3 regions of the Methylobacterium synurae genome follow, and region 2 is predicted to be linked to each of the others. Evidence: predicted binding sites of a transcription regulator. Region 2 holds the regulator's gene; each other region holds the start of a gene.
The links. Region 2 encodes PhoB, which activates phosphate uptake and scavenging genes when phosphate is short. Its sites were predicted from a motif close to TGTCATNNANCTGTCAT; they were not measured.
Positions count from the first base shown of each region.

Region 1: ugpB (sn-glycerol-3-phosphate ABC transporter substrate-binding protein UgpB) is a predicted target of PhoB. The motif match lies at 7,700-7,716, and genes of this name have one in related genera.
Region 3: HBB12_RS17720 (inorganic phosphate transporter) is a predicted target of PhoB. The motif match lies at 2,942-2,958, and genes of this name have one in related genera.

Region 1 covers NZ_JAAQRC020000001.1:2,986,275-2,996,635, reverse strand. Annotated here, with positions in the region: gene HBB12_RS13800 (hypothetical protein) at 1-158, opposite strand, end outside; gene HBB12_RS13795 (Uma2 family endonuclease) at 529-1,080, shown strand; gene HBB12_RS13790 (adenosine kinase) at 1,148-2,143, shown strand; gene ugpE (sn-glycerol-3-phosphate ABC transporter permease UgpE) at 2,261-3,103, shown strand; gene HBB12_RS13780 (ABC transporter ATP-binding protein) at 3,132-4,184, shown strand; gene HBB12_RS13775 (CaiB/BaiF CoA transferase family protein) at 4,312-5,484, shown strand; gene HBB12_RS13770 (thiamine pyrophosphate-binding protein) at 5,731-7,407, shown strand; gene ugpB (sn-glycerol-3-phosphate ABC transporter substrate-binding protein UgpB) at 7,761-9,080, shown strand; gene ugpA (sn-glycerol-3-phosphate ABC transporter permease UgpA) at 9,085-9,969, shown strand.
Region 2 covers NZ_JAAQRC020000001.1:6,214,612-6,224,972, forward strand. Annotated here, with positions in the region: gene HBB12_RS28475 (sensor domain-containing phosphodiesterase) at 1-1,169, shown strand, start outside; gene HBB12_RS28480 (propionyl-CoA synthetase) at 1,177-3,087, opposite strand; gene HBB12_RS28485 (acyl-CoA synthetase) at 3,245-4,876, shown strand; gene phoB (phosphate regulon transcriptional regulator PhoB) at 5,457-6,158, opposite strand; gene phoU (phosphate signaling complex protein PhoU) at 6,225-6,944, opposite strand; gene pstB (phosphate ABC transporter ATP-binding protein PstB) at 7,027-7,839, opposite strand; gene pstA (phosphate ABC transporter permease PstA) at 7,867-8,793, opposite strand; gene pstC (phosphate ABC transporter permease subunit PstC) at 8,820-9,794, opposite strand; gene pstS (phosphate ABC transporter substrate-binding protein PstS) at 9,964-10,361, opposite strand, start outside.
Region 3 covers NZ_JAAQRC020000001.1:3,836,318-3,846,678, forward strand. Annotated here, with positions in the region: gene HBB12_RS17705 (sensor histidine kinase) at 1-582, shown strand, start outside; gene HBB12_RS17710 (adenylate/guanylate cyclase domain-containing protein) at 1,068-2,399, shown strand; gene HBB12_RS34300 (GcrA family cell cycle regulator) at 2,455-2,883, opposite strand; gene HBB12_RS17720 (inorganic phosphate transporter) at 3,013-4,659, shown strand; gene HBB12_RS17725 (GntR family transcriptional regulator) at 4,830-5,534, opposite strand; gene HBB12_RS17730 (cupin domain-containing protein) at 5,597-6,148, opposite strand; gene aptA (omega-aminotransferase AptA) at 6,313-7,644, shown strand; gene HBB12_RS17740 (IlvD/Edd family dehydratase) at 7,972-9,672, opposite strand; gene HBB12_RS17745 (hydroxyacid dehydrogenase) at 9,797-10,361, opposite strand, start outside.

The DNA of each region.
Region 1 (10,361 bases), 3.2 Mb from region 2:
CCCATGTCGAGCATGCCGGTCACGGCCTCTCCGTCGAGACGAAGGTCGAACACGCCCTCGCCAAAAATGTTCTGCGCCGCCTTGTCCGGATCACCGGAGATCAAAGCGGGATCGTTCCTGTAGCTGCGATAGGTCCACAGGCCGGACACATCAGCCATGGATCACCTCAATCGACTTGACGACAGGATCCATGATCGCACCCATCCTTTTTCGGAGCGACGTCGATCCGTTTTCGTGAGTACTTGCCGGTCTCCGGGCGACGAACGAATCGTTCGGAGCGACCGATGATTGTAGCATTGAGGTTGTTTTGACAACCCTACCGTCACGGAAATGAGCGGTTCAGCAGAAAGCGACTATCGCATCCCGGCACTGGTCGATCCGCCCGGCGCCCGGGGCCCGGATCGGGGCCGAGGAAGGGCTGCCCTCTCGGCCGGACCATCGCGCTCGCGGGGGAGAGACCGCTTCGGCGGGCGGTGGCCGGCGTGCTACGATGCCGGCCGCAGGAGTGCCACCGACAGGTTCGACGCGATGACGCCGCTTCCGCAGAGACACATGAACGTGGACGAGTACCTGGCCTGGAGCCAAACCAATCCAGGACGCTACGAGCTCGTGCAGGGCGAGGTCTACACGATGACACCGGAGCGCGTGCTGCACGCCGAGGTCAAGGCCGCCGTCTACGTCGCGTTGAGGCGCGGCATCCGGGCTGCTGCGCTGTCTTGCCGAGCCCTGCCGGATGGCATGACCGTCCGGATCGACGCTCGTACGGCGTATGAGCCGGATGCCCTGGTCTATTGTGGACCACGCAGGGACGCGAACTCCGTCGAGATTCCCGATCCGGTCATCGTCGTCGAAGTCCTGTCTCCCAGCACCCGCCGGACCGATGCGAGCGAGAAGCTCTCCGGCTATTTCCGGGTGCCGAGCATCCATCACTACCTGATGGTCGATCCGGATCGCCGTACGGTCGTCCACCATCGCCGGGCCGGCGACGGGATCGACAGCACGTCCCTGCAGGACGGCACCCTCGTCCTCGACCCGCCGGGCCTCGAACTCACCATCGCATCCCTGTTCGAAGAGCCGTGAGGCGGCGCTTGACCCTCCCGGCGGCGGATGCGACAGCCGCGCCATTTCCTTGCGCGCGAGCCCCTGCATGACCTCCTCCCTCGACCTCCTCGTCCTCGGCAACGCCATCGTCGACGTGATGGCCCGCACCGACGAGGCCTTCCTGGTGCGTGAGGGCGTGCACAAGGGCGCGATGCAGCTCATCGACGAGGCGCGGGCCGAGCACCTGTTCGGGGTGATGGGACAGGCCACGATCATCTCGGGCGGCTCGGGCGCCAACACGGCGGTCGGCGCGGCGCTCCTCGGCGCGCGGGCGGCCTTCATCGGCAAGGTGCGGAACGACGAGCTCGGCCGCCTCTTCGCCCACGACCTCAACGCCACCGGCGTGCATTTCGGCGTCGCCCCGGCGACGGAAGGCCCGGCCACCGCCCGCTGCTTCGTGCTGGTGACGCCGGACGGCGAGCGCACCATGAACACCTATCTCGGCGCCTGCCAGGGCCTCTCCGCCGCGGACGTGGACGAGGAGACCGTGCGGAGCGCCCGCCACGTCTACCTCGAGGGCTACCTGTGGGACCCGCCGGCCGCCAAGGAGGCGTTCCGCAAGGCGGCCAAGATCGCTCATGGTGCCGGCAACAAGGTCGCGCTGACCCTGTCGGACGCCTTCTGCGTCGACCGCTACCGCGACGAGTTCCTGGGGCTGATCCGCGACGGCAGCCTCGACATCCTGTTTGCCAACATCCACGAGCTGAAGAGCCTGTACCAGACCGCCGACGCCGAGACGGCTTTGGCCGCGCTCCGCCAGGAGGCGGGGCTCCTCGGGGTCGTCACCCGCTCGGAAGAGGGCGCCCTGGTCGTCTCGGGGGCTGAGACCCGGTCCGTGCCGGCCTCGCCCGTGCGCGAGGTGGTCGACACCACCGGTGCCGGCGACCTGTTCGCGGCGGGCTTCCTCGCCGGCCTCGCCCGCGGCCTCGACCACGCCGATTGCGCCCGCCTCGGTGCGGTGGCGGCGGCGGAGATCATCTCGCATCTCGGCGCCCGGCCGCAAGGAGACCTCAAGGCCTTGGCGGAGCAGGCGGGCCTGTAAAGGTCTTCAGACGGGCGGCGCTTCCGTCAGAGCTTAGGCGATGATAGGGAGCGTCGCACGCCCGTCACGGCGGTGCGGCACGGCACTCAAGACACCACCCGCCAGGGAGCGGCCCCGTTGGTCGAGAACCGCCGCTTCGGCAACCTGATCCCGCATCTCGTGCTCTGCCTCGGGGTCGGGATCGTCGTCTTCCCGGTCTATCTCGCGCTGATCGGCTCGACGCACGATGCCGCCACCATCGCCAACGGCCAGATGCCGCTCTGGCCGGGGGGCCACGGCTTCGAGACCTACCGGCGGGCGCTGACCGAATCCGGCATGGCCGGCGTCCCCGTCGGGGTGATGCTGCTGAACAGCACGATCATGGCGCTCGCCATCGCACTGGGCAAGATCTTCATCTCCCTGCTCTCGGCCTATGCGCTGATCTACTTCAAGTTTCCGCTCCGGCAGACGGCCTTCTGGGCGATTTTCGTCACCCTGATGCTGCCGGTCGAGGTGCGCATCTACCCGACCTACAAGGTCGCGGCCGATCTCGGCCTGCTCGATACCTATGCCGGCCTCGCCCTGCCGCTGATCGCCTCGGCGACGGCGACGCTGCTGTTTCGCCAGTTCTTCCTCACGGTGCCGAACGAGCTCGTCGAGGCCTCCCGCATCGACGGGGCCGGGCCGGTGCGGTTCTTCCTCGACACCCTGCTGCCGCTCTCGCGCACCACGATGGCGGCCCTGTTCGTGATCCAGTTCCTGTATGGCTGGAACCAGTATCTCTGGCCGCTGCTGGTCACCACCCGCGACGACATGCAGACTGTGGTGATCGGCCTGCGCAAGATGACCTCGATCACCGACCAGCTCACCGAGTGGCAGATCGTCATGGCGACCGCCGTGCTGGCGATGCTGCCGCCGGTCGTGGTCGTGTTCGCGATGCAGAAGCTGTTCGTGCGCGGCCTCGTGGAGACCGAGAAGTGATCGCTTTCCGTATGATCGGGTGCCTCTGATGGCCGGCCTCGCCCTCGACCAACTCCGAAAAACCTATTCCGGCGGCGTCGAGGCGGTGCGCGGCGTCTCGCTCGACGTGCCGGACGGCGCCTTCTGCGTCCTCGTCGGCCCCTCGGGCTGCGGCAAGTCCACCGTGCTGCGGATGATCGCCGGCCTCGAGACCGTGACCTCGGGGGCGATCACCATCGGCGGCCGCACCGTCAACGACGTCGAGCCCGCCGACCGCGACATCGCGATGGTGTTCCAGAACTACGCGCTCTATCCGCATATGCGCGTCTACGACAACCTGGCCTACGGCTTGCGCAACCGCGGCACGCGTAAAGACGAGATCGAGACCCGGGTGACCGAGGCCGCGCGGCTGCTCGGCCTCGAGGCGATGCTGACGCGCTATCCGCGCCAGCTCTCGGGCGGCCAGCGCCAACGCGTCGCCATGGGGCGGGCGATCGTGCGGAAGCCCCAGGTCTTCCTGTTCGACGAGCCTTTGTCGAACCTCGATGCCAAGCTCCGGGTGCAGATGCGGGTCGAGATCCGCCGCCTGCAACGCCAGCTCGGCGTCACCACGGTCTACGTCACCCACGACCAGGTCGAGGCGATGACCATGGCCGACCGGCTGGTGGTGATGAATGGCGGACAGATCGAGCAGGTCGGTAGCCCGATCGAGATCTATCGCCGCCCGGCCACCCGCTACGTCGCGACCTTCATGGGCTCGCCGCCGATGAACATCCTGCCCGCCGAGGCCGTGGCGGGGGGCGTGCGGATCGACGGGACGGTGATCCCGGTGACCGGCATGAAAGCCGGCACCGCGGTCGAGGCCGGCATCCGGCCCGAGGACCTGCAAATCGCCGAGGACGGGCTGCCCTTCCGTGTCGCCTTCGTCGAGGAGCTCGGCGCCACCCGCCTGCTGCACGGGCCGCTCGCCGGCACCGACGTGGCGGTGCAGGTGCCCGCCGGCTCCGCCACGCAGGAGGGCGACACGGTGCGCCTCGCGATCGACGGAAGCGCGCTCCACCTGTTCGACCCCGCCTCCGGGCGGCGATTGACGCAGGGCTGACCGGAGGCCGGCGGCCTTTCCCGCTGCCTAAGCCTCGGCGTATGCAGGCGGAACGCGATCCCGCAGAAGCGGGATCTGAGGCGTCATCCCGCAAACGGGAGACGCGTGACTGGGAGGCTCGGTCTTCGTGCACAAACCCCTCGCCGGCATCAAGGTGCTCGAACTCGCCCGCATCCTGGCCGGTCCCTGGATCGGCCAGCTCCTGGCGGATCTCGGCGCCGACGTGGTCAAGGTCGAGCGGCCGGTCGTCGGCGACGACACCCGGACCTGGGGCCCGCCCTTCGTCGAGGGCGCGGACGGCGAAACGCTCTCGGCCTCGTACTTCCACTCGACGAACCGCGGCAAGCGCTCGGTCGCGGCCGATTTCGAGACCGAAGACGGCCAGGCCGTGGTGCGCAAGCTCGCCGCCCATGCCGACGTGGTGATCGAGAACTTCAAGGTCGGCGGCCTGAAGAAGTACGGCCTCGACCACGAGGCTCTGAGCGCCCTCAACCCGCGGCTGATCACCTGCTCGGTCACCGGCTTCGGCCAGAACGGGCCCTACGCGCCGCGGGCCGGCTACGACTTCATGGTCCAGGGGCTGGGCGGGATCATGTCGCTCACCGGCGAGCCCGAGGGCGAGCCGGTCAAGACCGCGGTCGCCTTCGCGGACGTGTTCACCGGGGTCTACGGCACGGTGGCGATCCTCGCCGCGCTCCAGGGCCGGCACGCCACCGGCAAGGGCTGCCACATCGACATGGCACTCCTCGACACCCAGGTCTCGGTGCTCGGTAACCAGGCGCTGGTCTACCTCGTGTCGGGCATGCTGCCGCCCCGGATGGGCAACGAGCATACCAGCATCGTCCCCTATCAGGTCTTCCCGACGTCGGACGGCCACATCATCGTCGCCTGCGGCAATGACGGGCAGTTCCAGAAGTTCTGTGGTGTCCTCGGCACGACCTGGCACCTCGATCCGGACTATTCCACCAATCCGGGCCGCGTCACCCGCCGCGACGTGCTGATCCCGCTCATCGCAGCCGAGACCGGCCGCCACACCAAGGCCGATCTGCTGGCCCGGCTCGGCGCCGTCAACGTCCCGGTGGGCCCGATCAACGACCTCGCCGAGGTCTTCTCCGACCCGCAGGTGGTCCATCGCGGGATGCGCCTCGACCTGCCCGATCCCCGGGCGAAGGGCGGCACGATCCCGAGCGTGCGCTCGCCGATCGTCATCGACGGCGTGCCGATGGCCGCCCAGACCGCCTCGCCGCAGGTGGGGGACCATACGCAGAGCGTGCTGGCGGATCCGGCCTGGGGCGGGTGAACCCGTCCCGATTCCAAAAAACGGGCCGCGCGCGTGATGCTGCTCTCTCTCCCACCCTTGACCTCATCCTAAGGTGTCAGTCGATCAGAGATCGGCTGACCTCGAAGGAGGGCTCCAGAGATGTCAGGGTCATCTGGAGCCCTCCTTCGAGGCTCGTTTCACTCGCACCTCAGGATGAGGTTGCGAGCAGGACGGGCCGCCACCAACACTGAGCCGGGCCTTGAGAGACCACCGGAGGACACACCCATGACCGACGCCCCCCGCCCCCGCACCGGCGGGCAGATCCTGGTGGACCAGCTCGCCCGCCACGGCGTCGGCGACATCTTCTGCGTCCCCGGCGAGAGCTATCTCGCGGTGCTCGACGCGCTGCACGACGCGCAGATCCGCCTCACCGTCTGCCGGCAGGAGGGCGGCGCCGCCATGATGGCGGAGGCGCACGGCAAGCTGACGGGCAAGCCCGGGATCTGCTTCGTCACCCGCGGGCCCGGCGCCACCAACGCCTCGCCCGGCCTGCACATCGCCAAGCAGGATTCGACCCCGATGATCCTGTTCGTCGGCCAGATCGAGCGGGCGGCGCGGGAGCGCGAGGCGTTCCAGGAACTCGATTACCGGGCGGTGTTCGGCACCATCGCCAAGTGGGTGACCGAGATCGACAGCGCCGACCGGCTGCCGGAACTGATCGCCCGCGCCTTCCACGTCGCCACCGCCGGCCGGCCCGGACCGGTGGTGATCGCGCTGCCCGAGGACATGCTGGTCGAGACCGCGACGGTCGCGGATGCTCCCGCCTTCCGGCCGGTCGAGACCCATCCGGCCCTGTCCCAGATGGTCGCTTTGCAGAACCTCCTGGCGCAGGCGGAAAAACCCTTCGCGATCCTCGGCGGCAGCCGCTGGTCGGCGGAGGCCGTGCGGCGCTTCACGCGCTTCGCCGACCTGTTCTCGCTCCCCGTCGCCTGCTCGTTCCGGCGCCAGGGCCATTTCCCGGCCGATCACCGCTGCTATGCCGGCGATCTCGGCCTCGGCGTCAACCCGAAGCTGCTGGCCCGGATCAAGGAGTCGGATCTGCTTCTCGTCGTCGGCGGGCGGCTGTCGGAGATCCCGTCCCAGGGCTACACTTTGCTGGATATACCCGGCCCGCGCCAGCGCCTCGTCCACATCCATCCCGATCCGGAGGAGCTGGGCCGCGTCTACAGCCCGGCGCTCGCCATCAACGCGAGCCCGACCGCCTTCGCGGCGGCGATCGAGACGGTGCAGCCGCCCCGGACCTTGCCCTGGGCCGCCGGCACCGAGGCCTTACACGCCGATTACCTCGCCTGGAGCGATCCGACCCGGATCACCACCCCGGGCACGCTCCAGATGGGTGGCGTGATGGCCCACTTGCGCGAGACGCTGCCGGCCGACGCGATCCTGTGCAACGGCGCGGGCAACTTCGCCACCTGGGTCCACCGGTTCTGGCCGTTCCGGGCCCATGACGGCCAGCTCGCCCCGACCTCGGGCTCGATGGGCTACGGCGTCCCCGCCGCCGTCGGCGCCAAGCGCCTGCTGCCCGAGCGCACGGTCGTGGTGGTGTCGGGCGACGGCGACTTCCTGATGAACGGGCAGGAATTCGCCACCGCCGTCCAGTACGGGCTGCCGATCATCGTGATCCTGGTCGATAACGGCATGTACGGCACGATCCGGATGCATCAGGAGCGGGAATATCCCGGCCGCGTCTCCGGCACCGCGCTGAAGAATCCCGATTTCGCCGCCTATGCCACGGCCTTCGGCGGCTACGGCGAGCGGGTCGAGCGCACCGAGGACTTCCCGGCGGCCCTGGCGCGGGCGCGGGATTCCGGCCTGCCGGCGATCCTGCACTGCCCGATCGATCCCGAGGCGATCACCCCGACCACGACGATCCAGGCCCTGCGGGACCGGAAGCGGGCCTGAAGCTTCGAGTTCGAAGCTTTCATCCCACCTGCAACCTCATCCTGAGGTGCGACCGCAGGGAGCCTCGAAGGAGGGCTCCAGAAGTCTCGGTGGTCTCTGGAGCCCTCCTTCGAGGCTCTCTGCGGTCGCACCTCAGGATGAGGTCGTGAGTAGGATGATCCGGAGAACTGCGCCGACGGGGCCACACTCTTCACGACCCTCCCTTGTCCCCCGGTCGCGGCTGTGCTTAGCCAGCTACTAACAAGCTGCCCGCCGCTGGAGACGGTGCGGGCCGCGTCACCCCCCGGCGCCCTGTCGTCGGAGTGTCACGCGGGCCCCGCATGAGGGGCCGCACACGAGGAGACGACACCCCGATGGCCCCCACCACGACCATCCGCATCGCGCTCGCGGGCTTAGGCCTGGCGCTCGCCGCCACCCCGGCGCTCGCCGTGACCGAGCTGCAATGGTGGCACGCGATGACCGGCGCCAACAACGACGCCGTCAACCGCCTCGCCGACGAGTTCAACGCGAGCCAGAGCGACTACAAGGTGGTGCCGACCTACAAGGGCAATTACGGCGAGACGCTGAATGCCGGCATCGCGGCCTTCCGCGCCGGCACCGCGCCGCACATCATGCAGGTGTTCGAGGTCGGCACTGCCACGATGATGTCGGCCAAGGGCGCGATCAAGCCGGTCTACCAGCTGATGAAGGATGCCGGCGAGCCGTTCGACCCGAACGCCTATCTGCCGGCGATCACCGGCTACTACTCGACGACCAAGGGCGAGATGCTCTCGTTCCCGTTCAACTCGTCGTCGATGGTGATGTGGGTCAATACCGACGCGCTGAAGTCGATCGGCCTCTCCGAGCCGCCGAAGACCTGGCCGGACCTGTTCGCCGCGGCCAAGAAGCTGACACAGAACGGCTTCCCGAATTGCGGCTTCTCGACCACCTGGGTCACCTGGCTCAACATCGAGCAGCTCTCGGCCTGGCACAACCTGCCGGTCGCCACCAAGGCCAACGGCATGGACGGCCTCGACACCACCCTCGAGATCAACGGGCCGCTCCAGGTCAAGCACCTCGCCAACCTCGCCGAGGCGCAGAAGGACAAGTCCTTCGACTATTCCGGCCGCTACGACAGCGGCTTCGGCCGCTTCACCGCCGGCGAGTGCCCGATCATGTTCGGCTCGTCCGGCTCCTACGGCAACGTCAAGGGCGCGGCGAAGTTCGCCTGGGCCTCGGCGCCGATGCCCTATTATCCCGACGTGCCGGGCGCGCCGCAGAACAGCATCATCGGCGGCGCCTCGCTGTGGGTGATGGGCGGCAAGAAGCCCGACGAGTACAAGGGCGTGGCGAAGTTCTTCACCTTCCTGTCCGACACCGACCGGCAGGCGAAGCTCCATCAGACCACCGGCTACATGCCGATCACCAAAGCCGCCTACGAGAAGTCCAAGGCGGACGGCTTCTACGACAAGAACCCGGCCCTCGAGACGCCGATCAAGGAACTGACCAACAAGCCGCCGACCGAGAATTCCCGGGGCTTACGTCTCGGCAACCTGCCGCAGATGCGCGACCTATGGGCCGAGGAGATCGAGGGCACGCTGGCCGGCAAGAAAACGCCGAAGCAGGCCCTCGACGAGGCGGCGGCCCGCGGCAACGCGATGCTGCGCCAGTTCGAGAAGCAGGCCGGGCGGTAACCTCATGAGCCCCGAACGCATCACCTTCGGAGGCCGGCTGCTGCCGGCGGCGCTGATCGCGCCGCAGCTCCTGATCGTCGGCCTGTTCTTCTACTGGCCGGCAGTCCAGGCGGTCTGGCAGTCGTTCCAGATGCAGGATGCGTTCGGGCTCTCGACGGAGTTCGTCTGGTTCGAGAATTACCGGGCCCTGTTCACGGACGCAGGGTATTACCAGGCTCTCGTCACCACGCTGGTCTTCGCCGCGGCGGTGGCGGGGCTGTCGCTCGGCTTCGCGCTGCTGCTCGCCGCGATGGCCGACCGGGAGATCCGGGGCTCCGGCATCTACCGGACCCTGTTGATCTGGCCCTACGCGGTCGCTCCCGCCGTGGCCGGCGTGCTGTTCGGCTTCCTGTTCCAGCCCGGCCTCGGGCTGATCGCCCGGGGTCTCAACCAGATCGGCATCCCGTGGAACCCGCTGCTCGACGGGAACCACGCGATGATCCTGGTGGTGATGGCGGCGGCCTGGAAGCAGGTCTCCTACAACTTCCTGTTCTTCCTCGCCGGGCTCCAGGCGATTCCCGGCAGCGTGATCGAGGCGGCGGCGATCGACGGCGCCGGCCCGGCCCGGCGGTTCTGGACCATCGTCTTCCCGCTGCTCTCGCCGACCACGTTCTTCCTCATGGTCGTCAACGTCGTCTACGCCTTCTGCGAGACGTTCGGCGTCATCGACGTACTCACCCATGGCGGCCCCGGCCGGGCGACCCAGACCCTGGTCTACAAGGTCTACCAGGACGGCCGCATCGGTGCCGATCTCGGCGGATCGGCGGCGCAGTCGGTGGTGCTGATGGCGATCGTGATCGGCCTGACGGCGATCCAGTTCCGGTATGTCGAGAAGCGGGTGGCGTATTGAGGGGGCTGGGGGAGTCTGACCCCCGGAAGCACTTCGATCAAATTCGACTGCTCAGCTATTTCGCGGGCCCCGCAGAGACCTGTCTAGGAAAAAAGAGGCGCGGGTCTTCTTCTCTCCCCGCGGGCGGGGAGAGGGCCGAACCCTCGTTCAGAGGGTTCGGCAAGCCCGTAGGGCGAGGGTGAGGGGGTGTTTCCGGAGGAGTCTCACTCGTCGAGACCCCCTCACCCTCGCTCCGGCTACGCCTCCGCTTGCTGCGTCTCCTGAACGGAGACACAGCCCTCTCCCCGCCCGCGGGGAGAGGAGGAAACCCGCGCTCCACTTTTCATCAGGGCTTCCGGGAACGGGCTCACGGTACTCGGGAGCGAGTGGACGAGCGTAAGCTCCGTCCCGAA
Region 2 (10,361 bases):
TGGCCATGGATGTCGGCTTCATTTCCGAGTTCGTGGCGGGCGACCGGGTCTTCAGATTCGCGGATTCCGAGACGATGCACGGCCCGGTCGTCGTGGGAGGCCATGCCCCGCTCGAACAGAGCTTCTGCTACTACGTCGCCAAGGGCCTGATGCCCGGCCTGATGCAGGACGCCGCCGAGGATCCGGTCGCAGCACAGCTGCCGGCCACCCGCGACCTGCCGGTCGGGGCCCATCTGAGCGTGCCTCTGCGCCATGCGGACGGCGAGCCCTACGGGACGTTGTGCTGCTTCAGCTTCACGCCGGACCGGAGCCTCACGACCCGCGATCTCGCGACCCTGCGTCTCTGCGCGGATCTCGTGAACTCCATCCTGGGGAAGGACCGCGACGCCGCGCGGCAGCGGGACGCGAAGCACCGGCGCATCGCCGAGACGATCGCGGCCGAGTCCGTCGAGATGGTGTTCCAGCCGATCTACCGCACCGCCGACGACAGCCTCGCCGCCTTCGAGGCCCTGGCGCGCTTCACTGCCCCGACGGGTCAAGGCCTCATGAGCAAGGGTCCCGACGCCTGGTTCGCGGACGCCGCCGAGGTGGGCCTGGACGGGGAACTCGAGTTCCTCGCCCTGCGCAAGGCCCTGCGCGCCTTGCCCTCCCTCCCCGCCGGGGTCAGGCTGTCGGTCAACCTGTCGCCGGCGAGCCTCGCTGCGCCGCGCTTCGCCGAGACGATCGCGGGGGCGCCGCTCGACCGGCTGGTGGTCGAGCTGACCGAGCATGCGGCGGTCGCCTCCTACGAGGCCCTGCGCGACGCGCTGGCGCCGTTCCGGAGCCGGGGCCTGGGCCTCGCCATCGACGATGTCGGGGCCGGCCACGCGACGTTGCGGCACGTGCTCGACCTCGCCCCGGAGATCATCAAGCTCGACATGAGCCTGATCCGGGCCATCGACGCGCATTCCGGCCGCCGGGCCCTGACCGAGGCGCTGACGGGCTACGGACGGCGCATCGGCTGCGAGATCGTCGCCGAGGGGGTGGAGACAGAGGCCGAGTACGCGGTGCTGCGGGGCATCGGCGTGACGCGGGTCCAGGGCTTCCTCACCGGCCGGCCGATGCCGCTCGCCGCCGCCGCCGCCCTGCCGCTCTCCGGCACCGGGGCGTGGACGCGACGGGCCGGATGACCCCACCCTATCCCAGCCCGCGCTCCCGCAGCGCCCCGCCGATCTCGTCGAGGACGCCGGGGTCCTCGATCGTCGGCGGCATCGCCCACGCCTCGCCGTCGGCGATTTTCTTCATCGTGCCGCGCAGGATTTTCCCCGACCGGGTCTTGGGCAGGCGCCCGACCGTGAGCGCCAGGCGGAAGGCCGCGACCGGGCCGATGCGCTCGCGCACCAAAGCCACCAATTCGCGCTCGATCACGTCCGGACCTTTCGTGACCCCGGCCTTCAGCACCACGAAGCCGCAGGGCGCCTCGCCCTTGAGGCTGTCGCGGATGCCGATCACCGCGCATTCGGCGACCGCCGGATGGGAGGCCAGCACCTCCTCCATGCCGCCGGTCGAGAGGCGGTGGCCGGCGACGTTGATGATGTCGTCGGTGCGGCCCATCACCGAGACGTAGCCGTCGGCATCGAGGAAGCCGGCATCCGAGGTGTTGTAGTAGCCCGGATAGGTCGCGAGGTAGCTCTCGCGGAAGCGCTCGTCCTGCCGCCACAGGGTCGGCAAGGCGCCGGGGGGCAGCGGCAGCTTGATGGCGATGGTGCCCATCGTGTCGGGGGGCACGGGCTTCCCGGCTTCGTCGAGCACCTGGACGTCCCAGCCCGGCATCGCCACCGTCGGGCTGCCGTGCTTGACCGGCAGCGCGCCCAAGCCCACCGGGTTGGCGGCGATCGGCCAGCCGGTCTCGGTCTGCCACCAATGGTCGATCACCGGCACACCGAGAATCCGCTCGGCCCACGCGACGGTGTCCGGATCGGCCCGCTCGCCGGCGAGGAACAGGGTGCGAAAGCGCGCGAGGTCGTGGCCCTGCATCAGACGGCCTTCCGGATCCTCCTTCTTCACCGCCCGCAAGGCTGTCGGCGCGGTGAACAGGGCGACCGCCCCGGTCTCGGCGATGACGCGCCAGAACGCGCCGGCATCCGGCGTGCCGACCGGCTTGCCCTCGTAGAGCACCGTGGTGCAGCCGTGCAGGAGCGGGCCGTAGACGATGTAGGAATGGCCCACCACCCAGCCGACATCGGAGGCGCACCAATAGGTCTCGCCGGGGGCGACGCCGTAGAGGTTCGGCATCGACCAGGCCAGCGCCACGAGGTAGCCGCCGGTGTCGCGGACCACACCCTTCGGCTTACCGGTGGTGCCCGAGGTGTAGAGCACGTAGAGCGGATCGGTGGCGACGACCGGCACGCAAGGGGCGGCGCGGCCCTCGGCCTTCGCGGCGGCGACAGCCTCGGCCCAGTCGCGGTCGCGCCCCTCGACCAGGTCGGCGGCTTTTTGCGGCCGTTGCAGGATCAGGCAGGATTCGGGCTTGTGCGAGGAGAGCCGGCAGGCCTCGTCGAGGAGCGGCTTGTAGGCGACGACCCGGCTCGGTTCGATGCCGCAGGAGGCGGCGAGCACCACCTTCGGGGCGGCGTCCTCGATCCGGGCGGCGAGTTCCCGGGCGGCGAAACCCCCGAACACCACCGAGTGCACGGCGCCGATGCGGGCGCAGGCCAGCATGCCGAACAGCGCCTCGGGCACCATCGGCATGTAGAGCACCACCCGGTCGCCGCGTCCGACGCCGAGTTCCTGGAGCACGGCGGCGAGCGCCGCGACCTCGCTCAGCAGCTCGGCGTAGCTGATCCGGCGCTTGGTGCCGGTGACGGGGGACTCGTACAGGATCGCCGCCTGGTCGCCCCGCCCGGCCGCGACGTGGCGGTCGACGGCGTTGTGGCAGGCATTGACCTCGGCACCGACGAACCAGCGGCCGTAGGCGCCCGCCTCGGGATCGAAGACGCGGGTGGCGGGTCTCGCCCAGTCGATCGCCTCGGCGGCCTGTGACCAGAAGGCCTCCGGGTCGCGCTGCCAGGCGGCGTAGGTCTCCGGGTAGCGGCTCGGGCTCGCCATGGCGTCTCCTCCGGTGCCGTCCATCTGCGGGGCGGCCTGCCTGTTCAGATAGAATAGGCCCCGGTCCGGCCGGAAGTCGAACTTTCGTAAGGATGCCGGGCGGATTGATCGCTCCGCCCCGGCGGGTACTCTGGCGCGACAGGGAGCAGGACGACCCATGACCGGCGCGACGATCTACGACCACGGCCTCGACCGGAACCCGGCCAACCACCAGCCGCTCACGCCTCTCACCTTCCTGGAGAGGGCGGCCACGGTGTTTCCCGACCATACGGCCGTGATCCACGGAAATTTGCGGCGCAGCTACCGCGACCTCTACGCCCGTTCCCGGCGCCTCGCCTCGGCGTTGAAGGCCCGCGGCATCGGGCGGGGCGACACGGTGGCGGTGATGCTCGCCAACACCCCGGCGATGATCGAGTGCCATTACGGGGTGCCGATGGCCGGCGCGGTGCTCAACACCCTCAACACCCGGCTCGACGCCGCGATCATCGCCTTCTGCCTCGACCACGGCGAGGCCAAGGTGGTGATCACCGACCGGGAATTCGCCCGCATCATGGGCCCGGCTCTGACCCAGGCCGGGGTGAAGCCGCTCGTCATCGACTACGACGATCCCGAATACGACGGTCCGGGCGAGCGCCTCGGCACGATCGAGTACGAGGACTTTCTGGGTCAGGGCGATCCCGGTTACGCCTGGGCGATGCCGGGCGACGAGTGGGACGCGATCACCCTCAACTACACGTCGGGCACCACCGGCGACCCGAAGGGCGTGGTCTACCACCATCGCGGCGCGTCGCTGCTCGCGGTCGGCAACGTGGTGGCGGGCAATCTCGGCCGGCACCCGGTCTATCTGTGGACCCTGCCGATGTTCCACTGCAACGGCTGGTGCTTTCCCTGGACCCTGTCGGTGGTGGCCGGCACCCATGTCTGCCTGCGGCAGGTGCGGGCCAAAGCCATGTACGACGCCATCGCGGATCACGGCGTGACCCATCTGTGCGGCGCGCCGATCGTGATGTCTCTCCTCATCAACGCGCCCGAGGCCGAACGCCGGGACCTGTCGCACCGCGTCTCGTTCCTCACTGCGGCGGCGCCCCCGCCCGAGGCCGTGCTCGCCGGGATGGCGGAGGCGGGATTCGACGTCACCCACGTCTACGGGCTGACCGAGACCTACGGCCCGGCGGTGGTGAACGAGTGGCACGCCGACTGGAACGCCTTGGGCAAGGACGAGCAGGCCGCCCGCAAGGCGCGCCAGGGCGTGCGCTACCCGCCGCTCGAGGCGCTGGACGTGCTCGATCCCGAGACGATGCAGCCGGTGCCCGCCGACGGCGAGACGCTGGGCGAAGTGATGTTCCGCGGCAACGTGGTGATGCGCGGCTACCTCAAGAACCCGACAGCCACCGAGGCCGCCTTCGCGGGCGGCTGGTTCCATTCGGGCGATCTCGGGGTGAAGCACCCGGACGGCTACATCCAGCTCAAGGATCGCTCGAAGGACATCATCATCTCAGGGGGCGAGAACATCTCGTCGATCGAGGTCGAGGAGGCCCTGTTCAAGCACCCGGCGGTGGCCGCCGCCGCCGTGGTCGCCAAGCCCGACGAGAAATGGGGCGAGACGCCGTGCGCCTTCGTCGAACTGAAAGGCTCCGAGATGGTCTCGGCCGAGGAGCTGATCGGCTGGTGCCGCCAGTCGCTGGCCGGCTTCAAGGTGCCCAGGCACGTCGTCTTCACGGAACTGCCGAAGACCTCGACCGGCAAGGTGCAGAAATTCGTGCTGCGGGAGATGGCGAAGGCGTTGTGAGACGGGTTCGACCTGAACTGTTCCGGCCGCAATAAAGGGCGGGATCCCCCTCTTCGCCGTGGATGCAGGGCTGTCCGGGGAAAGAAAGTATCGCTGGTCTTGAACCCTCCCCCCTCTGCGGGGGAGGGTGCCCGGCGGCGCCGGGCGGGAGAGGGGAACCACGCTTCCGGATGAGGCGGAACCGTTCTGACTGGCGCCCTCTGAATCAGCGTCGCGCTGCCCCTCTCCCGGCCTGCTCCGCAGGCCACCCTCCCCCGCAGAGGCTAGCGTGTTCACACTTCTCGGTTCGAGAGCTTCTCCGGTGAAGGTCGCGCGCCTCTCCTCCCCCCGGCGATCCCGGGCTTGCCCGGAATCGCTGCAAGTTGTGGGGAGGAGTTGGAGGTGGGGGTGGTGCCGCGTAGAGCGCGAGGCTACTCCGGCACCACCCCCATCCCTAACCCCTCCCCACAAGGGGGAGGGGAAAGCGCGCATATTTACAGAGGGTTAGCTCACGAAGGAGAAGTGTGAATCCGCTAGCCCGCAGAGGGGGGAGGGGGAACTTGCGCTCTTCTTGCCGCGAACAGTTCACACGAAGACCGTATCACGCCTCCGGCGCGAACATCTCGTCGAACGAGTAGCCCGAGCCCCGCACGGTGCGGATCGGGTCGCTGTCGCGGCCGCGGTTGATCGCCTTGCGCAGGCGGCCGATATGCACGTCGACGGTGCGCTCGTCGATGTAGACGTCGTGGCCCCATACGCCGTCGAGCAGCTGCTCGCGGGAGAACACCCGGCCGGGGCTCTGCATCAGGAATTCGAGCAGCTTGAACTCGGTCGGGCCGAGATGCAGCTCGCGACCGTCGCGGCGGACGCGGTGGCTGACCCGGTCGAGCTCGATGTCGCCGGCGATCAGGAGGTCGGCGACGTGGGCGGGCTTGGCCCGCCGCAGGAGCGCCCGCACCCGCGCCAGCAGTTCCGGCACCGAGAACGGCTTGACGATGTAGTCGTCGGCACCGGTGGCGAGGCCCCGCACCCGGTCGCCCTCCTCGCCGCGGGCCGTCAGCATGATCACCGGCAGCCGCTCGGTCTCGCGGCGGGCGCGGATGCGCCGGCACAGTTCGATGCCGGACAGGCCCGGCATCATCCAGTCGAGGAGGACGAGGTCCGGCACCTGCTCGCGCAGGCGGATATCCGCCTCGTCGCCCCGGGCGACGGCGTCGACCTCGAAGCCCTCGGCCTCGAGGTTGTAGCGCAGGAGGAGGGTGAGGGCTTCCTCGTCCTCGACGATCAGGATGCGGGTACTCATCGGGGGCACTCAGGCGGGGCGGGGGTAAAGGCCCGCCGGGCCGCAAGGCCCGGACGGGCGTCGCCCTCAAGCCTCGGGCGGGGTGTCGAGGGTGGCGAAGCTCGAACGGTCGTTCTTCGGACGCTCGGTCGGCAGGGTCTCGCCGGTGGCGAGGTAGTGGATGGTCTCGGCGATGTTGGTGGTGTGGTCGCCGATGCGCTCGACGTTCTTGGCGCAGAACAGCAGGTGCGTGCAGAACGTGATGTTGCGCGGATCCTCCATCATGTAGGTCAGGAGTTCGCGGAACAGCGAGGTGTAGAGCGCGTCGATGCCGCCGTCCCGGGCCCAGACGTCGAGGGCCGCGACGGTGTCCTGGGTGGCGTAGGCGTCGAGCACGTCCTTGAGCTGCTCCTGGACCAGCTCGTTCATGTGCTCCACGCCGACGACGATCTTCTGCAGCTGGACCTGGTCGGCGATGGCGACGACGCGCTTGGCGACGTTCTTGGCCAGATCCCCGATGCGTTCGAGGTCGCCCGAGACGCGGATCGCCGAGATCGTCTCGCGCAGGTCGACCGCGAGCGGCTGACGGCGGGCGATGAGGAGGATGGCCTTCTCCTCGATCTCGCGCTGCAGCCCGTCGAGACGCTGGTCGGTGGCGATCACCGCCTGGGCGAGGGCGGCGTCGCGGCGCAGGAGCGCTTGGCCGGAATCGGCCACCATCTTTTCGGCGATGCCGCCCATCTCGGCGATGCTGCGCCGCAGGTTCTGCAACTCCTGATCGTAGGAGGTGACGATGTGGCTCGACATGGGATCTGGCTCCTCGCGCGGAGGTGGAGCGTAGGCTTGTGCCGGCCCGGCAGACCGGGCCGGCGGATGATCGCGTCAGGCCTCAGCCGAACCGGCCGGTGATGTAGTCCTGGGTCTGGCGCTTCGACGGGTTCATGAACAGCCGGTTGGTCGGCCCGAACTCGATCAGCTCGCCGAGATACATGAAGGCGGTGAACTGCGAGATGCGCGCCGCCTGCTGCATGTTGTGGGTGACGATGGCGATGGTGAACTCGCCCCGCAGCTGCTCGATCAGTTCCTCGATGCGGCCGGTCGAGATCGGGTCGAGGGCCGAGGTCGGCTCGTCGAACAGGATCACCTCCGGGCGCTGCGCCACCGTGCGGGCGATGCAGAGGCGCTGCTGCTGGCCGCCGGACAGGCCCATGCCGGACTGCTTGAGCTTGTCCTTGACCTCGTCCCAGAGGGCGCCCTTGCGCAGGGCCTCCTCGACGCGGTTGTCGAGATCGGCCTTGCCGAGGCGCTCGTAGAGCCGGATGCCGAACGCGATGTTGTCGTAGATCGACATCGGGAACGGGGTCGGCTTCTGGAACACCATGCCGACCCGGGCGCGCAGCTCGTTGAGGTCGATCGAGGAATCCAGGATGTTGCGGCCGTCGAGCAGGATCTCGCCTTCCGCGCGCTGCTCCGGATAGAGGCTGTAGATCCGGTTGAAGGTGCGCAGCAACGTCGACTTGCCGCAGCCGGACGGCCCGATCAGGGCCGTGACCTGGCGGTCGAGGAAGTTGAGGTTGATGTTCTTCAGGCCCTTGAAGTCGCCGTAGTAGAAGTTGAGGTCCTTGACGGCGAGGCGGATCGCGGCGGACTCGTCGGCCGTGCTCTGGCCCACGACCGGCACGGCGGTGGCGGTGGCGCTCATCGGGGTGTCTCCGGGCAAGGTGTCGGATCAGCGGCCCTTGGGACCGCTCAGGACGAGGCGGGCCACGATCGACAGGCCCAGGATGGTGACGGTGATGAGGAGCGCGCCGGCCCAGGCCAGCTGGCGCCAGTTCTCGTAGGGCGAGAGCGCGAACTGGTAGATCATCACCGGCAGGTTCGCGACGCCGCCCATCAGGTTGGGGCTGAACCAGGAATTGTTGTTGAGCGCGGTGAAGAGCAGGGGCGCGGTCTCGCCGGCGATGCGGGCCAGCGCCAGGAGCACGCCGGTCACGATGCCCGACTGGGCCGCCCGCCAGGTGACGGAGCGGATCACGATCGAGTACGGGGCGCCGAGGGCGACGCCGGCCTCGCGCAGGGGGCCGGGCACCAGGCGCAGCATGTCCTCGGTGGTGCGCACGATCACCGGGGTGGCGATGATGGCGAGCGCCACGGCACCGGCCCAGCCCGAATAGCCGCCCATCGGCCGCACCATCAGGGTGTAGACGAAGAGGCCGATCAGGATCGACGGCGCCGAGAGCAGGATGTCGTTGAGGAAGCGGATCAGGTTGGCGAGGTGCGAGCCTCGGCCGTACTCGGCGAGGTAGGTGCCGGCGAGCACGCCGACCGGCGTCGCCACGACGATGCCGAGCACCGTCATCACCAGGCTGCCGAGGATCGCGTTGGCGATGCCGCCGCCCTCGGAGCCGGGGCCCGGCGTGACCTGGGTGAACAGGGCCGGCGAGAAGCCCTGCACGCCCTGGATGATGAGCATGAGCAGGATCGAGCCGAGCACGACGGCGCCGAGCGCGGTCGCGGCGGTGCAGCCGACGATCAGGAGCTTGTCGGCGGAGCGCCGGCCGGCGCGGACCCGGCCCCAGGCCTGCGGGGCGGGCGGGAGGCGGGCGGGAGCGGTCGGGCCTTCGGAGCCTGAGACCGCGGCGGGGGAAGCGTTCATCGGGAAACGTCCGTGCGGGAGCGGGATCAGGCCACCTTCGCGCGGCGCACCAGCAGCCGGGCGATGATGAGCACGATGAAGGTGACGACGAACAGGATGCAGCCGAGCGCCATCAGCGCGTGGAGCTGCATGCCGTCGGCCTCGTTGAACTCGTTGGCGATGCGCGAGGCGATGGTCGAGCCGGGATCGAAGATCGAGGCCGAGAGGCGGTTGGCGTTGCCGATCACGAAGGTGACCGCCATCGTCTCGCCGAGCGCGCGGCCGAGGCCGAGCATGATCGCGCCGATGATCGAGACCGAGGCCTGCGGGATCAGGACGTGGCGCACGACCTCCCAGGTGGTGCAGCCGATGCCGTAGGCGCTCTCGCGCAGGACGGTCGGGATCTGGTCGAGCATGTCGCGGGTGATCGAGGCGACGAAGGGCACGATCATGATCGCCAGGATGATGCCGGCGGTGAGCACGCCGACGCCCGACGGCACCTGGGCGTAGAACAGGGTGCCGACGATCGGCATGCCCTCGACCACGTTCGAGACCGGGATCTGCACGAAGCGCGCGAAGAGCGGCGCGAAGATGAACAGGCCCCACATGCCGTAGATGATGCTCGGCACGGCGGCGAGCAGCTCGATCGTCATCGCGACCGGGCGGCGCGCCCAGCCGGGGCAGAGCTGCGTCAGGTAGATCGCGATGCCGAGCGAGATCGGCACGCCAATGAGGAGGGCGAGCAGCGCCGAGACCAGGGTGCCGATGATGGCGACGAGGGCGCCGTATTCCTCGCGCCCGACGTTCCAGGCGCTCGAGGTCAGGAAGCCGGGGCCGAACTCCCGGAAGGCCGGCCAGCCGCCATAGGCGATCGAGGCCAGGATGCCGGCGAGCACCAGGAGCACCAGCAGCGCCGAGGCGAGGGCGGCGCCGCGGAAGATGCGGTCGCCCACGGGGCTCGGGGCGCGGCGGGCGACTTGGGGACTTGCCGCCAATGCGACGTTCTCAGACAACGCGACCATCCGGGTTTCCCTTGGAGTGAGCGGCCTCTAGCGCGCTCGGCGGATCGAGGCGAGTCGGACGCGATCCGGCGGGGGGCGGGATCTCGGCTTTCCTCAAGCGCCGCGCAGGCCCGCATGCGGACCGGCGGAAGGAGGGCGGGACCACCCCGCCCTCCCGAGATTCGTTCTATCAGTTGCTCAGGACGGGCTTGCCGTCCTTGGTGATCGACTTCCACTCGTCCTCGACCTGGGTGACGACCTTGGCGGGCAGCGGCACGTAGTCGAGAGCGGTCGCCATCGGGCCGCCGTTCTTGTAGGCCCAGCGGAAGAACTTCAGCACCTCGGCGGTGCGGGCGGCGTCGGCCGGGTTCTTGTGGACCAGGATGAAGGTCGCGGCGGTGATCGGCCAGGCCTTCGCGCCGGGCTGGTTGGTCAGCGAGATGCCGAAGCCGGGAGCGGCCTTCCAGTCGGCATTGGCGGCGGCGGCCTGGAACGCCTCGTCGCCCGGCATCGGGTACTGGCCGTCCTTGTTCTGGATCAGCGCGACCGGCAGGTTGTTCTGCTTGGCGTAGGCGTACTCGACGTAGC
Region 3 (10,361 bases), 2.4 Mb from region 2:
ATGCAGAGCCTGCGCGGCCTCGACGGGCCGGCCGCCGCCGGGGCCAGGACGGCCTTCGAGGCGCGGCTGATCGCGCTCGCCCGCGTCCACGACGTGCTCACCCGCGAGAGCTGGGAGGGGGCGGAGCTGGCCGAGGTGGTGAAGGATGCGCTCGCGCCCCTCAACGGGCCGGGGGAGCGCTTCGTCGTCGGCGGCCCCGCCTTGCGCCTGCCGCCCCGCATCGCCCTGTCGATCGCCATGGCGCTGCACGAGCTCGCCACCAACGCGGTCAAGTACGGCGCCCTCTCGGTGCCGGCGGGCCAGGTCGCCCTGTCGTGGAGCGTCGCGGAGGGGCGTCTCGCCTTGCGCTGGCAGGAAAGCGGCGGGCCGCCGGTCGTCCCCCCGACCCGCACCGGCTTCGGCTCCCGCCTGATCGAGCGCAGCCTCGCCCGCGAGCTCGACGGCACCGTGAGCCTGAGCTTCCCGCGGGAGGGCGTGGTCTGCACCATCGTGGCGCCGTTGGGGGAGCCTGAGGTGACGCAGCCGGACGCGCGGGAGGAGGAAACCGCGCCGGCCCGGCGCAGGGCGGCGGGGCAATCGTGAGGTGCGGGGCTGTCCGGAGCAATTTTCGGAGACGACAATAGCGCGGGTATTCCCCTCTCCCCGCGGGCGGCTATCGCATTCACACATCTCGGTTCGAGCGTTCTCCCTCTCGAAGGTAGCGCGCCTCCCCTCCCCCTTGTGGGGAGGGGTATGGGGGTGGGGGTGGTACCGGATAGACCGCGCGCTTTACGCGGCACCACCCCCACCCCTAACCCCTCCCCACAAGGGGGAGGGGAAAGCGCCCATATTTCCAGAGGGTTAGCTCTCGGAGGAGAAGTGTGAATCCGCTCGCCGCCCGCGGGGAGAGGGGGCGGCCCGCACCGGTCTGATCATCGGACCTTCCCTAAGAGAAATCCATAAACCCCGAAGACTCCTGCGTCGGAGCGGAAGTAAGCCGCCCGGTCGATGGCCGGCGGCGAAAACTCTCCCATATCGCCTGGGAAAGCCGAGGGCCCGTCCCGCGCCCGGCGCCGGACGGATCACCGATGACCCCAGACCCGACGCAAAGCCCCGCGCCCCGCCGGCCGCTCCGCGCGCGGCTCGGCCCCGTGCGCAGCCGGGCCGGGCTGACCACCGCGGGGGCCGCCCTGCTGCTGCTGGTGGGCTCCGCCAACGGGCTGCTGCTGGCCTGGCAGAGCACCGTCCAGCACCGCATCACCCACACGCTGTCGGTCGACCGGACCCTGATGCAGGTGCTGGCCGACCTCCTCGACAGCGAGACCGGGCAGCGCGGCTACCTCCTGACCGGTGATTCCTCCTTCCTGGTGCCCTACACCGCCGGCCAGGCCCGGATCGCCGCGGAGCTGCCGGTGCTGGACGCCGAGCTGCGCGGCTCGGCCCCCCAGGAGGCCCGCCTGAAGGCGCTGCGCCCCGCCATCGCCCGCAAGTTCGTCGAACTCGACCGGACGCTCGCCCTCGACCGGGCCGGCGACCGCGACGGGGCGCTGGCCCTGGTGCGGGCGGGCGAGGGCAAGACCGAGATGGACGAGATCCGCCGGATCATCGAGGCGATGCGCGCCCAGGAGGACGAGGTGCTGCTGGGCTACCAGCGGCACGCCCACGGAATCGAGGCGATGGTGGGCATCGGCAGCGTGGTGTCGGTCGGCATCATGGCGCTGCTCGCGGTGCTGGCCCTGCGCGAGACGGCGCGGCGGGCGGCCCTGTCGCGCTTCCTGCCCGCCGAGTTGGCGCCGCTCCTGGAGCGCGGCGGCAGCATGGCGCAGGGCGGCGGCCTGCGGCTCGGCGAGCGTCGCCACGCGGCCATCGCCTTCGTCGACATGCGCGGCTCCACCACGATCGCCGAGCGGGCCGATCCCGAGACGGTGGCGATCCTGGTCACGGGGTTCCGCCGCTGCGTCGCCCAGGCCGCCCGGGAGACCGGGGGCGTGATCGACAAGTTCATGGGCGACGGTGCGCTCGTGGTGTTCGGCGTGCCAGAGGCGCGGGCGGAGGCCGCCGCTCAAGGACTCGCCTTCGCGGAGCGGCTAGAGGAAGGGGTGGCGGCGTGGAACGCCGAATCGGGCGAAGCACCGGTGCGAATCGGCATCGGGGTGCATTGCGGCGAGGTGTTCGTCGGCGTGGTCGGCGACGACGACCGGCTCGAATTCACCGTGCTCGGCGACGCGGTCAACGTCGCGGCCCGGCTCGAACAGGCGACCAAGACCTTCGGGACCACCACCCTGGTGTCGCAGGCGGCGCTCGATGCGGCTCAGGTCTCCGGCGGGGCTTGGGCCTCCGGCGAGGCCTGGCGCGAGGTCAGCCGCCAGCCCCTGCGCGGCCGGCGGGAGGCCTTCCCGATCTACGGCCGGGCGGCCTGAGAGCGATGTGGGGAAAAATGGCGCGGGACGGGGTAGCGGTCCCGGCCGGCCTCTGCTATCGCAGCCGCCCTGGCCGGGTCGGCTCGAAGACGATCCGGCGGTGGAAGGCGCACCAGCTCTTGCCGTCCTGCACCGGCGCCCCGCAGCAGACCGCACGGTCGTTCGGTTCGCCGATGATGAACTTGCACACGAAGGCGCCCGATTGGGCGAACGGAACCCGGAGGCTCGGAGAGGGCTCCTCGACGGCGTCTGCGGTCACGATATGCGACATGCGCACGAGCTGGTTCATCGGGTACTGACTCGCTGGCCTTCCGCCACCCTCGACCAGAAGGGCACCGGGCCGGTTCGTTGCGGGCAGGTCCGTCACCGGATGCTCCACCCATGAGATCCGCGCCCCTGTCGACCCGCGCACACGCGTCGCAGGGGCAGCGGTGTTCATACGAATTTGGGGTTGCGTCTCGCAGAACGCAAGCCCCTTAAGCATTTACGCGTGGTTTTCGACAGCCGGGGCGGGTTCGCGAAGGCCCTGTCAGCCCTTGCCGCGTCATCGACTTGCCATCCGGGCGCCCTATCCTTGGCGGATCGCCGCCACGAGTCTGCCCACGGGTCCGCCATGTCCGACGCCGCCCTCGCCCCCGACCGCGCCGGCGCGGCGCATGGTCACGCCCGGCCCGGCCGCCGGTTCGACCATCGCGTCCACCCGGCGGCGACGATCGGCTTCCTGGCCGTGCTGGCCGCCGGCCTCGCCTATGGCGGCACCAACCTCCTCGCCGACATGCAGCGGGCCGGCCAGCCGCCGCTCGCGCTGGGGGCCTTCGCGCTCCTCGGCCTCGCCCTCCTGATCGCGCTCGCCTTCGAGTTCGTGAACGGGTTTCACGATACCGCCAACGCGGTGGCGACGGTGATCTACACCCACTCGATGCCGCCGCTCGTCGCGGTGATCTGGTCCGGCGCCTTCAACTTCCTGGGCGTCATGGCCTCGACGGGTGCGGTCGCCTACAGCGTCGTGACCCTGCTGCCGGTCGAGCTGATCCTCCAGGTCGGCTCGGGGGCCGGCTACGCGATGATCTTCGCCCTCCTGCTCGCCGCGATCGTGTGGAACCTCGGCACCTGGGCCCTCGGCCTGCCGAATTCCTCGTCGCACGCGCTGATCGGCTCGGTGATCGGCGTCGGCCTCGCCAACCAGCTGATGGCGCCGGGCCATGCGGCCTCCGGCGTCGCCTGGGGACAGGCGGCGAGCGTGCTCGAATCGTTGCTGTTCAGCCCTCTCGTCGGCTTCGTCTGCGCCGCCGGGCTGCTCCTCGTGCTCAAGCGCCTGGTGCGCCGGCCCGACCTCTACCGCGCACCGGAGGGCGAGGCGCCGCCGCCCCTTTGGATCCGCGGCCTGCTGATCCTCACCTGCACCGGCGTGTCCTTCGCGCATGGCGGCAATGACGGCCAGAAGGGCATGGGGCTGATCATGCTGATCCTGATCGGCGCCGCCCCCACGGCCTACGCGCTCAACCGCACCATGCCGGATTCGAGCACACAAGCCTTCGTGCAGGGCTCGGAGAGCGCGAGCCGGGTGTTTCGCGACCATGCCGGCGGGGCCCCGATCCCGGACGCGGCGCGGGCCCGGGCCCAGGTCGGCGAGGCCTTGAAGGCGGAATCACCGGCCAAGGCGCTCGCCGCGCCGGACGCCTTCGCGGCGCTCGCCGGCCTCGCGGACGACATCGCCGGGCAAGTGAAGAATTACGGCGCCATCCGCCACGTGCCGGCGGAGGCGACGCCGAACCTGCGCGCCGACATGTATCTCGCGAGCGACGCGGTGCGGCTCCTCACCGGCGAGCACTCGCCGCTCCGTGACACCGAGAAGGCGACCCTGACGGCCTATCGGCACACCCTCGACGACGGCACCCGGTACATCCCGACCTGGGTCAAGGTCGTGGTCGCCCTGGCGCTCGGCCTCGGCACGATGGTGGGCTGGAAGCGGATCGTCGTCACGGTCGGCGAGCGCATCGGCAAGCAGCATCTGACCTACGCGCAGGGCGCCTCGGCCGAGGCGGTCGCCGCCGGCACGATCGGGCTCGCCGAAGCCTACGGCCTGCCGGTCTCGACCACCCACATCCTGTCGAGCGGCGTCGCCGGCACGATGTGGGCCAACGGCACCGGCCTGCAGATGACGACGGTGCGCAACCTGGCGCTCGCCTGGATCCTGACCCTGCCGGCGGCGATCACCCTGGCGGGTGGCTTGTATTGGGGACTGCGGCAGGTGTTCTGACGCAGGACAAGCATTCCGGGACAGGTGACGGCATCGGCATTCCCACCCGCGACCTCATCCTGAGGTGTCAGTCGATCTTCGATCGACTGACACCTCAGGATGAGGCTGGGGAATGGGATTGTCCGTCGTGTTTATTTTACGTCGTGCAATATTTTTGCTGAAGCAAGCATTCAATCCGCAACCGCCGACTTCCGATAAATCTCGACCAGCGAGCGGCCCGCATGCTCGACATGGATCCGCAGCAGGTTCGCCGCCGCGACGATCTCCCCCGCCTCGCACAGGTCGAGGATCGTGGTGTGCTCCATGTCGGCGCGGGCGACGTCGCCGGTGACGGAGAGTTGCAGGCGGGTCGGGCGGTCGCAATCCTGGAGCAGGCCGGCGACGATCGAGAGCGAGCGCGGCCGGCCGGCATGGCGCAGGAGGCCGAGATGGAAGCGCCGGTTCAGCTCGCCCCAATGCGCGACCTCACCGGCCGCAAGCGCCGCGCTGTACTCGTCGCGCAAGGCGCGCAGCTCCAAAAAATCCTCCTGGGTCAGATGACGGGCCGAGAGGATCAGCAATTGCGGCTCCAGGGAGACGCGGAGCTGAAACACGTCCTCGATCTCCTCGACCGAGAGCCCCGAGACCACCGCGCCGCGATGCGGCACGATCTTGACGAGGCCGCCGGCTTCGAGTTGCAGCAGCGCCTCGCGGATCGGGATCCGGCTGATGCCGAACTCCTCCGCCAGGGCGTCCTGGCGCAGCTGGAAGCCCGGCGCCAGGGTGCCCGAGAGGATGCGCTGGCGCAGGGCCTCGGCCACCGCCGCCGAGACGGTGCGGTGCCGCAGGCCCTCGGGGGAGGACAGGCCGGTCGTCCGGCGCGCCGTCACGGCCATGCTCGCATCCTCGCTGGTTCAGTCGAACGTATATTGTATACGATCCGGGATTTTCAAGCCGGTCAGAAGGTCGGCGGCGTGCAGGCGCTCACCACCTCGCAGGGATTCGGGCCGATGCAGCGGAAGCGGTGCGGCCGGCGGCTGGAGAAGTAATAGGCATCGCCCGGCCCGAGCACCCGGCGCTCGTCGTCCACCGTCACCTCCAGCCGCCCCGAGAGCACGATGCCGCCCTCCTCGCCGTCATGGACCAGCGGCACGCGGCCGGTATCCGCGCCGGGCTCGTAGCGCTCCTTGAGAAGTTGCAGGGCGCGGCCGAACAGGGTGTCGCCGACCTGGCGGTAGGAGATCCGCCCCTTGCCGATCTCGACCAGCTCCTCGCTGGCATAGAACGCCTTCTCGGTCCGCTCCGGCGTCAGGGAGAAGAACTCGGCGAGCCCGATCGGCACCGCGTCGAGGATGCGCTTGAGGGCGCCGACCGACGGGTTGGTCTGGCCCGATTCGATCAGCGAGATCGTCGAGTTCACCACCCCGGCGCGCTTCGCCAGCGCCCGCTGCGACAGGCCGTGCAGGAGGCGCACATGGCGCAGGCGCGCGCCCACCTCGTCGTTGGTCACCCCGGCTCCCCTGTTGAGGCTGTTGCGGATCGGGCAACACCTTAACCACGCAGCATGGTCCGTCAAAGGGTTGCGCCGACCCAGAAAAGGACTTGTTGCCCGTGCCGGAACGGTCTTGTCTGGGGGCGAAACCGCCCCAGACGACCCCGCCGGAGCCCCCCGCCATGAACGCCCATCCGCCGCGCCTCAACCGCCCGAGCCTCGACGCCTACTGGATGCCGTTCACGGCCAACCGCCAGTTCAAGGCGGCGCCGCGCCTGCTCGTGGCGGCCGAGGGCATGCACTACACGGCGGATGACGGGCGCACCGTCCTCGACGGCACCGCCGGCCTGTGGTGCGTCAATGCCGGGCACGGCCGCCGGCGCATCGCCGAGGCCGTCGAGCGCCAGCTCTCGACCCTCGACTACGCGCCCTCGTTCCAGATGGGCCACCCGATCGCCTTCGAGTTCGCCGAGCGTCTCGCCGCCATCGCGCCGGCCGGCACGCTCGACCGGGTGTTCTTCACCGGCTCGGGCTCGGAATCGGTCGATACCGCGCTCAAGATCGCGCTCGCCTACCAGCGCGCCATCGGCCAGGGCACGCGGACCCGGGTGATCGGGCGCGAGCGCGGCTATCACGGCGTCGGCTTCGGCGGCATCTCGGTCGGGGGGCTGGTCAACAACCGCCGGATGTTCCCGCTCCTGCCGGGCGTCGACCACCTGCGCCACACCCACGACCTGTCGCGCAACGCCTTCGTGCAGGGCCAGCCCGAGCACGGCGCCGATCTCGCCGACGACCTCGAGCGGCTGGTGGCGCTCCACGGCGCCGAGACCATCGCGGCGGTGATCGTCGAGCCGGTGGCGGGCTCCACCGGCGTGCTGGTGCCGCCGAAGGGCTACCTGGAGCGCCTGCGCGAGATCGCGACGAAGCACGGCATCCTGCTGATCTTCGACGAGGTCATCACCGGATTCGGCCGCCTCGGCGCGCCCTTCGCCACCGATTATTTCGGGGTCACCCCGGACCTCGTCACCACCGCCAAGGGGCTGACCAACGGCACGATCCCGATGGGCGCGGTCTTCGCCACCCGGGCCGTCCACGACGCGCTGATGCACGGGCCGGAGGGCGCGATCGAGCTCTTCCACGGCTACACCTATTCGGGCCATCCGGTCGCCTGCGCGGCCGGCCTCGCCACCCTGGAGATCTACGAGGAGGAAGGCCTCCTCACCCGCACGAAGCAGGTCCAGGCGCAGTGGCACGCGGCCATGCACGCGCTTCGCGACTGCCCGAACGTGATCGACATCCGCACCATCGGCCTCATCGCCGGCATCGAGCTGAAGTCCCGGGACGGGGCGCCGGGGGCCCGGGCCTACGACGTCTTCACCGATTGCTTCGAGAAGGGCCTGCTCATTCGCGTCACCGGCGACATCATCGCCCTGTCGCCGCCGCTGATCGCGGAAGCCGAGCACATCGACACCATGGCGTCGATGCTGGGCGACGCGCTGCGGCGGGCGGTGTGAGCGGCGGCTTTCCGCCCTATCCGCAGGGCAGTTCGGGAAAGAAAATGGCGCGGGATTCCGCCTCTCCCCGCGGGCGGGGAGAGGGCTGTGTCTCCGTTCAGGAGACGCAGCAAGCGGAGGCGAAGCCGGAGCGAGGGTGAGGGGGTGTTTCCGGAGGAGCCAAATCCGGCGCCTCCCCCTCACCCTCGCGGCGAACCTGCGGTTCGCTGCTCCCTGAGCCCCTTCGGAGCTCAGGCCTCTCCCCGCCCGCGGGGAGAGGGGAAACCAGCGCCTCGCCTTTTATCGTTCATGGCGCGCTGGATGACTGTGCCACTGCGCTCTACCCCCTCACCCCTCCCGCCGCATGAAGTCGAAGTCGCAGCCTTCATCGGCCTGGGTGACGGTGTCGTGGAACAGGCGGGCATAGCCCCGCGCCGCCCAGTCGGGCCGCGTCGGCGCGTCGAGGGCGGCGGCCCGGGCCGCGAGTTTGGCCTCGTCCACCAGGAGGTCGATGCGCCGTCCCTCGACGTCGAGCCGGATGCGGTCGCCGGTGCGCACCAAGGCGAGGGGCCCGCCCACCGCCGATTCGGGCGTGACGTGCAGCACGATGGTGCCGAACGCCGTGCCGCTCATCCGGGCATCCGAGATCCGCACCATGTCCTTGACGCCGGCCCGCGCCAGCTTCTTCGGAATCGGCAGGTAGCCCGCCTCCGGCATGCCCGGCGCGCCCTTCGGCCCGGCATTGCGCAGGACCAGCACGTCGTCGGCCGACACGTCGAGATCGGGATCGTCGATCCGCGCCGCCATGTCGGGAATCGACTCGAACACCACGGCCCGCCCCTCGTGCTGGAGCAGGCGCGGCGTCGCCGCCGAATGCTTGATCAGCGCGCCGCGCGGGGCGAGGTTGCCGGTGAGCACCGCCATCGCGCCGACCGGCTTGATCGGCTGCTGAGGCGAGCGGATCACGGTCTGGCCCGGCACCTCCTCGGCCGCCGCCACCACGTCGCGCAAGGTGGCGCCGGTGATGGTCGGGGCGTCGAGGTCGATCAGGTCGCCGAGTTCGCGCAAGAGCTTCGGCACGCCGCCGGCATGGTGGAAATGCTCCATGTAATGGTCGCCGGACGGCTTGAGGTCGACCAGCACCGGCACCTCGCGGCCGATCGCGTCGAGGCTCGCGAGGTCGAGGTCGATGCCGGCGCGGTTCGCCATGGCGGTGAGGTGGATCACCCCGTTGGTCGAGCCGCCGATCGCCTGCATGACCACCTGCGCGTTGCGGATCGCGGCCCTGGTCATGATCTGGCTCGGGCGCGGGCCGCCGGTCTTCGCCATCGCGGCGGCGACGGCCCCACTCGCCTCGGCGAGGCGGATCCGCTCGGCGTGAGGGGCCGGAATCGTGCCTGACATCGGGAGCGCCAGCCCCATCGCCTCGATCATGCAGGCCATGGTCGAGGCGGTGCCCATCACCATGCAGGTGCCGACCGACGGCGCGAGGCGCCCGTTGACGATCTCGATCTCCGGCTCGTCGATCTCGCCGGCCCGGTGCGCGCCCCAGAGGCGGCGGCAATCGGTGCAGGCGCCCAGAACCTCGCCGCGGTGATGGCCGACCACCATCGGGCCGACCGGAATCACCACGGTCGGCAGGTCGACGGAGGCCGCCGCCATCACCTGCGCCGGCAGGGTCTTGTCGCAGCCGCCGATGACGATCACCGCATCCATCGGCTGGGCCCGGATCATCTCCTCGGTGTCCATCGCCATCAGGTTGCGCAGGTACATCGAGGTCGGGTGGGCGAAGCTCTCGTGGATCGAGATCGTCGGGAACACCATCGGCATCGCGCCGGCCAGCATCACCCCGCGCTTGGCCGCCTCAATCAGCTGCGCGGCGTTGCCGTGGCAGGGATTGTAGTCGGAGGCGGTGTTGGTGATGCCGACGATCGGCCGGTCGAGGGCGTCGTCGGAATAGCCCGCCGCCTTGATGAAGGCCTTGCGCAGGAACAGCGAGAAGCCCGCATCCCCGTAGCTGGTCAGTCCCTTGCGCAGCCCCTTGGCCATAGTGGTCGTCCTCCCGGTTTGGTCGTTGCGGTCGGTTCTACGGCCGGGGGGAGGCGTGTCAACGAAGCCTCCGCGACGGCAGGCGGCGGATCTTTCGAGAGGTGTCGATCCGGAATCGCGGCGCTCAACGCCCGCGCCGCGACCAGCTCTCCGCGTTCACGGCGCCCCGCGGCACCTCGCCGGCCAGGATGGCCCGGACCTGCGCCACCGTGTCGAAGGCCTGCGCCTCGATCGCCGGCGGCGTGAGCCCGCCGATATGCGGGGTGGCGACGACGTTCGGCAGCCGGGCGAGGTCGGGCGAGGGCATCTGGTCGGGCGCGCGCCCGACATCCATCGCCGCGCCGGCGATCCGGCCCTCGGTGAGCGCCACGGCGAGCGCCGCCTCGTCGACGAGATTGCCGCGGGACAGGTTGATGAACACCGCGTCCCGGCGCATCCGCCCGAGAGCCGCCGCATCGATCAGGTTCTCGGTCTCCGCATTGGCGACCGCCAGGCATACGACGAAATCCGCATCGGCCATCAGCGTCTCGAACCCGACCTGCCGGACCCGCGGATCGCCGACCGTGACGTGGGGATCGCAGACCAGCACCTCCATGCCGAGCGGGACGGCCAGAGCCGCGAGGTTCCGGCCGATCGCCCCGTAGCCGACGATGCCCAGCCGGCTGCCCGCGAGCTGGCGCCCCATCCGC